Regions from separate parts of the Anoxybacillus sp. ST4 genome, predicted to be linked through region 1. Evidence: riboswitches for the same ligand, from Rfam matches in the RefSeq annotation. Region 1 holds a riboswitch; the other holds the start of a gene.

Region 1 (4,715 bases):
TTCGCCGCTGTTTCGCACTTTAATGACTGCCATACATATTTTCCCCCTTATCGTTTAATAAGCAATAATTTCACATGATATTGACATAAAAACTCGCACGCTTCTAAAAACTTTTTCGCCTCTAACACATCTTTTCCCCAAACGGTAATGCCGTGGTTGCGAATAAGCACCGCACCGGCATCTCCATGGACATGGTCGGCGAACGCTTTCGCTAACGTCGGAATATGGGCGAAATTCGGAATAATCGGAATGCGAAATTGCGCATCTTCTTCCCATAACCCGAACGCTTTAATCATTTCTTGATTCGAAAAAACGACTTCCCCTTCGTCACCGTACAGTTCTGAAACGATATTGTTATCGACCGTATGCACGTGCAAAACGCAGCCGGCGTTCGTTTTGTTGTAAATTTCAACGTGAAGAAGCGTCTCCGCCGACGGCTTTACATGCGTCGCTTCCGCCGGTCGTCCGTCCGCACCGACGAGTAAAAAATCTTCCTTCGTCTCTTTTCGCTTATCTTTTCCGCTTGCGGTAACGAGAAACGTGAGCGGCTCATCGCTCACTTTCAGCGATAAATTGCCGCTTGTCGCCATAAACCAGTCGCGCGCCGCTAGCTCTCGTTTTACTTCCGCTAGCTCTTCCCATTTCTCTTTCATACAATCACCTCGCTCTCTTTTAACACATGAATGACGTCATAAAACGTCGTAAACGGCGTATGCGGTAAGTGTAGCTCACGGCATTTTTCAAGTAAAAAGTCGCGCGCGATGACGTGATCGGCTCGTTTTGCTGCCGCTAAATCAGTAATGGAATCGCCGATGACGATCGTTTTCGCCCCTTCTGGCGCAAGTTTACGAAGAAGTGACGGCTTGCAGCAGCCGCATCCATTTTGGCAATGTTCATCGCACGCATGCGGCCACGTAATGCGAATCGTATCGCCGCTAAAATCGGCGCCATTACAATAAATACGTTCTTTTTCAATGAGCCCGTCAAGCAGCGGATAGACGAAAAAGTCGATGCCGCCGCTGACGATATAAAGCGGAATTTGCCGCTCGTTCGTAAACGCGACAAACTCAGAAAATCCGTCGCGAATGCGCGCGGTGCGCAGTAAAAACTGCACGATATCTTCTTTCAACGTTGTCGGTAAAAGCGAGAACATGCGCCCGACGCCTTCCTGCACCGTACATGCTTGCGCCAATATATCGTCTTTGATCGCTTCCCACTCCGGCGGGGCAAACTGTTTCATGAGCGCAATAATGTTATCGTTTAACGTAATCGTCCCATCAAAATCGCAAAAAATGACCGGCTTCATCATGCGCTCCCCCATAAATCAAGCGCTTGTTTTAACGCTTCGTTTTCCGTCGCAGCCTCATGAAGCGAACGCCCAGAAAGCACCGCTTCCACCGCGGCGCGAAACGCTTGCCCGCCACCGACAGCGCCTTGCGGATGTCCGTGCACTCCACCGCCTGCGTTAATGACACAATCGATACCAAAGTCGCGCATAAGAAGCGGCACAAGTCCCGGATGAATGCCGGCAGATGGAACAGGGAATGCGCGTAAAAACAAATCTTCTTTCGTTAATTCATGAGCGATTGCAAGCGTCTGTTCTTTTTCAAGCGCAACGCTTCCGTACGGCGATGGAAAGAGCGAAAAATCCGCCCCTGCCATGCGCAACAATTTCCCAAGTAAAAGCGCATAACTGACGCCATACACGTGCGACGAAGCGATCGCTCCGCTAAACGACGGATGCGCCATAATCGGCAAGCGAATGTCGTCATCTTCACGAAGCGCTTGCAATACATCTAACCCGTATGTAAAGACGTTAAACAATAATACGTCCGCGCCAAGTTCTGCCGCGCGCTTTGCCTTTTCTTTTAGCTGAAACGTTTTTCCTGTCAAATTTACCGCATATAACGTCCGATGCCCTGTTTGTTCGTACACGTCTTGTAACGCTTGTTTTCCTGCGACGATCCGTTTTTCAAAAGGGGTAAGGTCGTTGTCAAACAAAATTTCATCATCTTTAACGAGATCGACGCCGCCAAGCGCTTGCAGCTTTAATTGTTCGGTCACGTATCGCAAATCGCGGCCGATGACCGCTTTAAAAATGCTCATGACGAGCGGACGGTCAAAGACGCCAAGCTTTTCGCGAATGCCGTCCATGCCAAAGCGTGGACCGGGAAATGCCCGTTTTAATTCATCAGAAAACGTAAGATCAACGAGTTTAATCGTTCCATCAAGCGACAACTTCCCGAACGTCGTCGTCAAAATCGCTGGAAAATCGGCGCTAAAATTGATGCTCGGATACGAAATGCGCACGAGCGCCCGTTTAAGTCGCTTCCCGAAATACGTATTGACGCGCTCATCTTCCTCAAGCTGTTCAATCGACTCTACAACCCCTTTATGTTTTTTCAACTGCTCTTGTTCAAGCTGCGGCAAATCAGTCCACGAACCGACAGTGAGCCCAAGCGCGATCCCTTCTGCTTTTTTCGCTACATCTTTGTCATCATGAATGAAATACGTTGCGGTAATCATACTCCCACTCCTTTACAAATAAAAAACCTCTTCATAAGAAGAGGTTCGATCAGTCGTCTCTTCTTATCTCTCAGCGATTGCTGCGAGAATTAGCACCGTGCTTAACAGCTGTTAAGTCGGTTGCCGGGCTTCATCGGGCTCGTCCCTCCGCCTACTCTTGATAAGAATTCGCAATGTATATAATTTTTTGAACAGTTCGTTTTTCGTAAATGTAATTCGAATTATGCCAGCACTTTCTCCATTTGTCAATCATTTTTTAAAAAAGTTGCAACCGTCCGATTCGTTCCGCTGCTTCTTTTAGCCGTTCTTCACTCGTCAATAGCCCTACGCGCACGTAGCCTTCCCCATGTTCCCCAAAACCGATGCCCGGTGCGACCGCCACATGCGCTTGATTAAGCAAAAGGTCAGCAAACGTCTCAGACGTATATCCTTTTGGCACCGGAAGCCACGCAAAAAAAGATCCTGCTGGTGCTTGCACGTTCCAACCGACGTCTTTTAGCGCGCGAATAAACGTATTCCGTCTTGCTTCATACGTGGCAACAAGCTCAGCGACGCATTGTTGCGACTGTAAAAGCGCGACCGCTGCTGCTTCTTGAATGGCGCCGAACATGCTCACATACAAATGATCTTGCAAAACGTTGATCGCTTCAATCATACTTTCGTTGCCGACCGCAAAGCCGATGCGCCATCCTGCCATATTGTACGTTTTTGAAAACGTGTAAATTTCAATGCCGACGTCTTTCGCTCCTTCTGTTTGCAAAAAGCTGACCGGCTTTTTCCCGTCAAAACCGATCGCCCCGTACGCAAAATCGTGTACGACGGCAATGCCGTATTTTTGTGCAAACGAAACCGTTTCTTTAAAAAACGATTCCGTCGCTGTCGCGCCTGTCGGGTTGTTCGGATAGTTTAAAAACATAAGTTTCGCTTGTTTTACGACACGTTCATCTAACTCCTCATAATTAGGCAAAAAATTGTTTTCCGCTCGCAGCGGCATCATTTCCATGCGCGCCCGCGCCAGCACAACGCCCGACCAATAGTCCGGATAACCGGGATCGGGAACGAGCACGACATCGCCTTCGTTTACTAAACAAAGCGGCATTTCAACGAGCCCAGCTTTTCCGCCAAATAAAATGGCGACTTCTTTTTCTGGATCAATCGTTACCCCATATTCGCGCTTATAAAACGTCGCCACCGCCTCTTTTAAAAACGAATAGCCGCGAAATGGCGAATATTTATGATATGTCGGGTTGGCAGCCGCTTGCTGAAGCGCGGCAACAATATGCGGAGGCGTCGGCTGATCCGGGTTTCCTTGTCCTAAATTAATAACATCTCGCCCTTCAGCAATGACCGCATGTACTTTTTGGACGAGCGAAGCGAAAAATTGCTTCGGTAGTTGCTGTAACAAGTTCGATTGCGGAAATGTCGTCATTTTGCCCACCTACTTCACAAAAAGGTTGAAATTCTAGTCAAACATCATATATTGTAAAAATCAAAATGTAAAGAAAATTTTTTCGAGGTGAAACGAATGAATATTGCTTGTATACAAATGGACATTGCCTTTGGGGAGCCGGAAAAAAATAAACAAACCGTCATGCGCTACATGGAACAAATTGCCCGTAACGTCGACGTCGTCGTCTTGCCAGAGCTATGGACGACAGGATACGATTTAGCGAGACTTGGCGATATCGCCGATGAAAACGGCGAACATACAAAAACGTTTCTTTCTTCGCTTGCACGCGCGTACAATGTGCATATTGTCGGCGGATCGGTAGCGAAAAAGACGGAAAGACAAATAACGAACACGATGTACGTCGTCGATCGAAACGGTCATGTCGTTAGCGAATATAGTAAACTTCATTTGTTCAAATTGATGGATGAACATAAACATTTGCAAGCTGGGGAAACGACGGGCATATTTTCGCTTGACGGCGTGACGGGCGCAGGCGTCATTTGTTATGACATTCGCTTTCCGGAATGGATTCGCACGCATGCGCTTCACGGCGCCGAAGTGCTATTTGTCGTCGCCGAATGGCCGCTCGCTCGCCTGCATCATTGGCGCACGTTGTTAATGGCGCGCGCGATTGAAAATCAATGTTACGTCGTCGCTTGCAACCGAGCAGGAAAAGATCCGAACAACGAATTTGCCGGCCACTCGATGATCGTTGACCCATGGGGACACATCATCGCTG
Region 2 (4,715 bases), on a different contig from region 1:
TTGCTTTTGCATCTATGCGTTTACCGAAATTGGTTAAAAACGATGCATATGCGCTATCTTCAATAGCTAACATTGGTGATCCGTGCGCGAGAAATAAAGCAGTCATTATATTCCGTTACAGAAAACTTATAAGGCTTTATAAGATAGCTAAAAATCTTATAAAGACCTATGTTTCTTTCCTTGTTCATCGCGCCCGATTTCGCCAAAACTACTCTCGTTTGATATGGCGCTTCGAAGGCTTAAACTCCCCACTAACGAATGGGTACATATCAATTGCTAGGCTATTGATTTGCCATAATTTTTTAGGTTTATACTTGCGTTTACATCCCTGTCTATTTTGTTTCCACATTCATCGCATACAAACGTTCTTTCTGATAAAGAAAGTTTATCTTTTACAGCACCACAATGACTGCAAGTTTTAGACGAAGGGAAGAATCGATCTGCAACTATAAACTTGATCCCATTCCAAGCACATTTATATTCCATTTGCCTTTTAAACTCGCGGAATGTTTGTTCTTGTACAGCTTTCGATAGCTTTCTGTTCTTTAACATTCCATGAGTATGTAAGCTCTCCATCACAACATACTCTGGCTTGGTTTTCACCAAAGATGCAGTGATTTGATGAATATAATCGTGCCTGATATGTTTCAGCCTTCGATACGTTTTTAAAACAAGGAATTCCAACTTCTTTATATTGTTTGTTTTTCTGTAACGGAATTCACCTCCTTCTGTTTTTATTTTATTTTCCTCATATTTTTTCGCTAGTTTACGTTGTAGCCTTTTAAGTCTTTTCTCCAACTTCTTCACTTTTTTTGGTTTGGCAAAAGCATGACCTTATAAGTCTTTATCATCTTTTACCAACCCCTGAATCATTTTGTAAGTTGTATATAGAGTTTGGCTAAATTTTATAAATTTATTTTAACTGTTTCCAACCTCCTTCACTTTTGCCCCCACTTTACCATATATCGATTTGATTTGTCTATTTTTACATGTGAAGTGCAAATATATGTGCCATATCTTTGATGGGATGCATGCTGTTTGTTGTTGAAAGGGGAATAAAAAACAGTTGCAATTTTGTTGTAAATGATGTACATTAATTTAAAATCAGAAAATTCGATATTGTTTTGCGTTCTTATCGAGAGAAGCGGAGGGACTGGCCCGATGAAGCTTCAGCAACCAGCCAGAAACGGTCAGGTGCTAAATCCAGCGAATTGGCGTTCAATTCGGAAGATAAGAAGAAGCGATTGTCTATGGACAAAAAAGCCTTCTTCTTTGAAGGCTTTTATTTTTTTAGAAAGGAAGAGAGCGAATGAGTCATATTGAAACGCGGTTAGCGCAAATTGGCAATCGGAGCGAGAGAGCGACGGGAACGGTCAATCCACCAGTATATTTTTCAACGGCGTATCGGCATGAAGGCATCGGGCAGTCGACAGGGTATGATTACATTCGGACGGGAAACCCGACAAGGCATATTGTCGAAGAAGCGATTGCACAGCTAGAAGAAGGAGATCAAGGTTTCGCATGTAGTTCAGGCATGGCGGCGATTCAAACGGTGTTTGCGCTGTTTGAAAGCGGCGACCATTTTCTCGTTTCGGCCGATTTATATGGCGGAACGTATCGTTTGTTTGAAAAAGGATGGAAGAAATACGGGCTGTCGTTTACATACGTCGATTTTCGCGATGTTGATGCGGTAAAGGCATATGTGACGGACAAAACAAAAGCGATTTTTTTAGAGACGCCAACGAATCCTTTAATGCAAGAAGCGGACATCGAAGCGGTCGCGGCGTTTGCGAAACAACATGGGCTGCTTCTTATCGTCGATAATACGTTTTACACCCCTGTACTGCAAAAGCCGCTCACAAAAGGAGCCGACATCGTCGTTCATAGCGCGACAAAATATTTAGGCGGACATAACGATGTGCTAGCCGGGCTCATTGTCGCCAAAGGAAAACAATTGTGCGAACAGCTAGCGATGTATCATAACGCCATCGGTGCAGTGTTGTCGCCGTTTGATTCATGGCTGTTAATTCGCGGCATGAAGACGCTTGCGCTTCGCATGCGCCAGCACGAACAAAACGCAAAGGCGATATATGAATTTTTAGTCGAACATGAAGATGTGACGGACGTATTGTATCCGGGAAGAGGAGGAATGTTGTCGTTTCGCGTGCGCGATGAAAAATGGGTGGATGCCTTTTTGCGAAGTTTAAAGCTCATTACGTTTGCGGAAAGTTTAGGCGGTGTCGAAAGTTTTATTACGTATCCAGCGACGCAAACGCATATGGATATTCCAGAGGATGTTCGCATCGCAAACGGGGTGTGTAATCGCCTATTGCGTTTTTCTGTCGGCATTGAACATGCGGACGATTTAATTGCCGATTTAACTCAAGCGTTTCAACGCATGAAAGAGGTGTAAAAGATGGATTTGCAAACGCAACTCGTTCACAATAAATGGCGGATCGATGCGCAAACAGGGGCCGTTAGCGTTCCGATTCATCATGCGTCAACGTTTCATCAGTTTGATTTCGATACGTTTGGCAAATACGATTATAGCCGTTCGGGCAATCCGACGCGCGAGGCGTTAGAGGAGACGATTGCGGAATTAGAAGGTGGAGCGAGCGGTTTTGCGTTCGCATCGGGCATGGCTGCCATTTCAACAGCCTTTTTATTGTTATCAAAAGGGGATCACGTATTAATTACCGATGATGTGTATGGTGGAACGTATCGCATCCTCACCGATGTATTGAGCCGATTTGGCATCGAGCATACGTTTGTCGATATGACTGATTTAGATGCGGTAGCGCGCCACATTCGCCCAAACACGAAAGTCATTTATATGGAAACGCCATCGAATCCGCTATTGAAAATTACGGATATTCGTGGGGTTGTGAAGCTCGCTAAGGCGCACGGGTGTTTAACGTTTTTAGATAATACGTTTGCGACGCCTGTGTTACAGCGTCCGCTTGATCTCGGCGTCGATGTCGTTTTGCATAGCGCGACGAAATTTTTAGCTGGCCATAGCGACGTTGTAGCTGGACTTGCGGTTGTAAAAGATGCGCGCTTGGCGCGAGAGCTGCGCAAACTGCAATATTCGTTCGGTGCGGTGCTTGGCGTGCAAGATGCGTGGCTTGTGTTGCGCGGGTTAAAAACGCTTCACGTTCGGTTAGATTACGCTTCACGTTCGGCGTTGCAGCTGGCGCAGTTTTTACATCGTCATCCGAAAGTGGCGCACGTATATTATCCAGGGCTTTCTTTTCATGAAGGGCACGTCATTCATCGCGATCAAGCGCGCGGGTTTGGCGCGGTGCTGTCGTTTGAATTGGAGGACGAACAAGCGGTGCGGACGTTTGTGAAACATGCGCGCATCCCTGTGTTTGCGGTCAGTCTCGGGGCGGTCGAGTCGATTTTATCGTATCCAGCGAAAATGTCGCATGCCGCTATGCCGAAAGCGGAGCGCCATCGCCGCGGCATTACGGACGGCTTGTTGCGCCTAAGTGTTGGATTAGAGGCGACCGATGATTTGCTTGCTGATGTGGAACAGGCGTTATCATATGTATAGGCTAGGCACATCGCCTAGCCTTAGCTAATTTGGTCGAGCGCATCACGCTTCATTTGCTGTTCGACCATGCGATCAAGTTGTTGAATTTTTTTCAAGGCGAGTTCGTCATCGATTTGGCGATAATGATGTTTACCGCCCGGTTCTTCATCCGCTTCATCCGCAAGTTTGACGATCGTCTGGAGCGGCTTTCGTTTTAATTCTCCTTCTGGAAGATACGAATCGGTGTGAAGCAAAATGGCGAGGGCAATTTCTTTCGCATGTTGAGGGTGTTCGCCGAGTCGAATAAGCAACTTATGCGCTCGCTCTGCCCCTTTAATCGCATGAATATCGTTTTGTTTATATGTTTCATAGTCCCACGTTCCGTTTGAGTACCATTCATAATGACCGATATCGTGAAGCAAAGCAGCTTTTGTTGCTAAATCGACGTTCACTCCATAAAGCAAGGCGAGGCGATATGCGTGGTATGCGGTAGCGATGGCGTGCGCGACGCCTGAACGTTTCAAATATTTTTGAGTGATGGGGTGAAGGAAGATGTCAGTTAATGTGACACGTCTCATAGCTCACCATCCCTTTCGAATGTTTTTCTAATTATCATATCATGTCTTTTTTAGAAAAGGCAATACATATTTTTTCTGTTTTTTCTTCATACTAAGTGAAAAAAAGGTTTGGAGGACGCGTATGTTTTTATCCTTATTATTATCAGTTATGACGGTCGTGTCGGCTCAAGGGGACGTGTGTACGAAAAAATTGGACGAAGCGAACGTGCAGCTATGTGGCAAAGAAGATGGAGAGTGGCTTCGCAACTTAACGCTACATGTCGGAAAAGAGACGTATACGTTTCCAGAATGGGAACATGTAAACGATCCGAAAGCACTTCCGCAATTATATTCCGTGGACGTTACGGAAGATGGAAAGGAAGATATTGTTGTTTTTCTCGTAAAATCGCGCGGAAACGGAACGTATAAAAACGAGGTGCATGTGTTATCCCATCAACGAAACGGCATTGAAGAAGTCCTTGTCGAAGATCCGCGTCCGATCATTTTAAAGAGCGTCAAAATGAACGAGACGGACGAAGGGACAGAGTTGATCATCGATCATGTCCACGCGCTTATTCCGCACAATCGCGAAGGCGGGAAGGGGATAAAGACAACATTCAATC

The links. A riboswitch is a leader RNA that binds a small molecule or an ion and turns the genes downstream of it on or off. The one in region 1 is predicted to bind S-adenosylmethionine.
Region 2: linked by a shared signal. The riboswitch ahead of K1I44_RS05300 (methionine biosynthesis PLP-dependent protein) and the one ahead of mtnW (2,3-diketo-5-methylthiopentyl-1-phosphate enolase) in region 1 are both predicted to bind S-adenosylmethionine.

Annotation. Positions count from the first base shown of each region.
Region 1 is NZ_JAHZOE010000010.1:53,496-58,210, reverse strand. Features, by position in the region: gene K1I44_RS08420 (1,2-dihydroxy-3-keto-5-methylthiopentene dioxygenase) at 1-33, opposite strand, end outside; gene K1I44_RS08415 (methylthioribulose 1-phosphate dehydratase) at 48-653, opposite strand; gene K1I44_RS08410 (2-hydroxy-3-keto-5-methylthiopentenyl-1-phosphate phosphatase) at 650-1,309, opposite strand; gene mtnW (2,3-diketo-5-methylthiopentyl-1-phosphate enolase) at 1,306-2,526, opposite strand; SAM riboswitch class I at 2,587-2,693, opposite strand; gene K1I44_RS08400 (pyridoxal phosphate-dependent aminotransferase) at 2,783-3,955, opposite strand; gene K1I44_RS08395 (carbon-nitrogen family hydrolase) at 4,052-4,715, shown strand, end outside.
Region 2 is NZ_JAHZOE010000005.1:3,084-7,798, reverse strand. Features, by position in the region: gene K1I44_RS05310 (DODA-type extradiol aromatic ring-opening family dioxygenase) at 1-106, opposite strand, end outside; partial or broken gene K1I44_RS05305 (RNA-guided endonuclease InsQ/TnpB family protein) at 277-813, opposite strand; SAM riboswitch class I at 1,130-1,237, shown strand; gene K1I44_RS05300 (methionine biosynthesis PLP-dependent protein) at 1,310-2,413, shown strand; gene metC (cystathionine beta-lyase) at 2,417-3,556, shown strand; gene K1I44_RS05290 (HD domain-containing protein) at 3,577-4,113, opposite strand; gene K1I44_RS05285 (hypothetical protein) at 4,235-4,715, shown strand, end outside.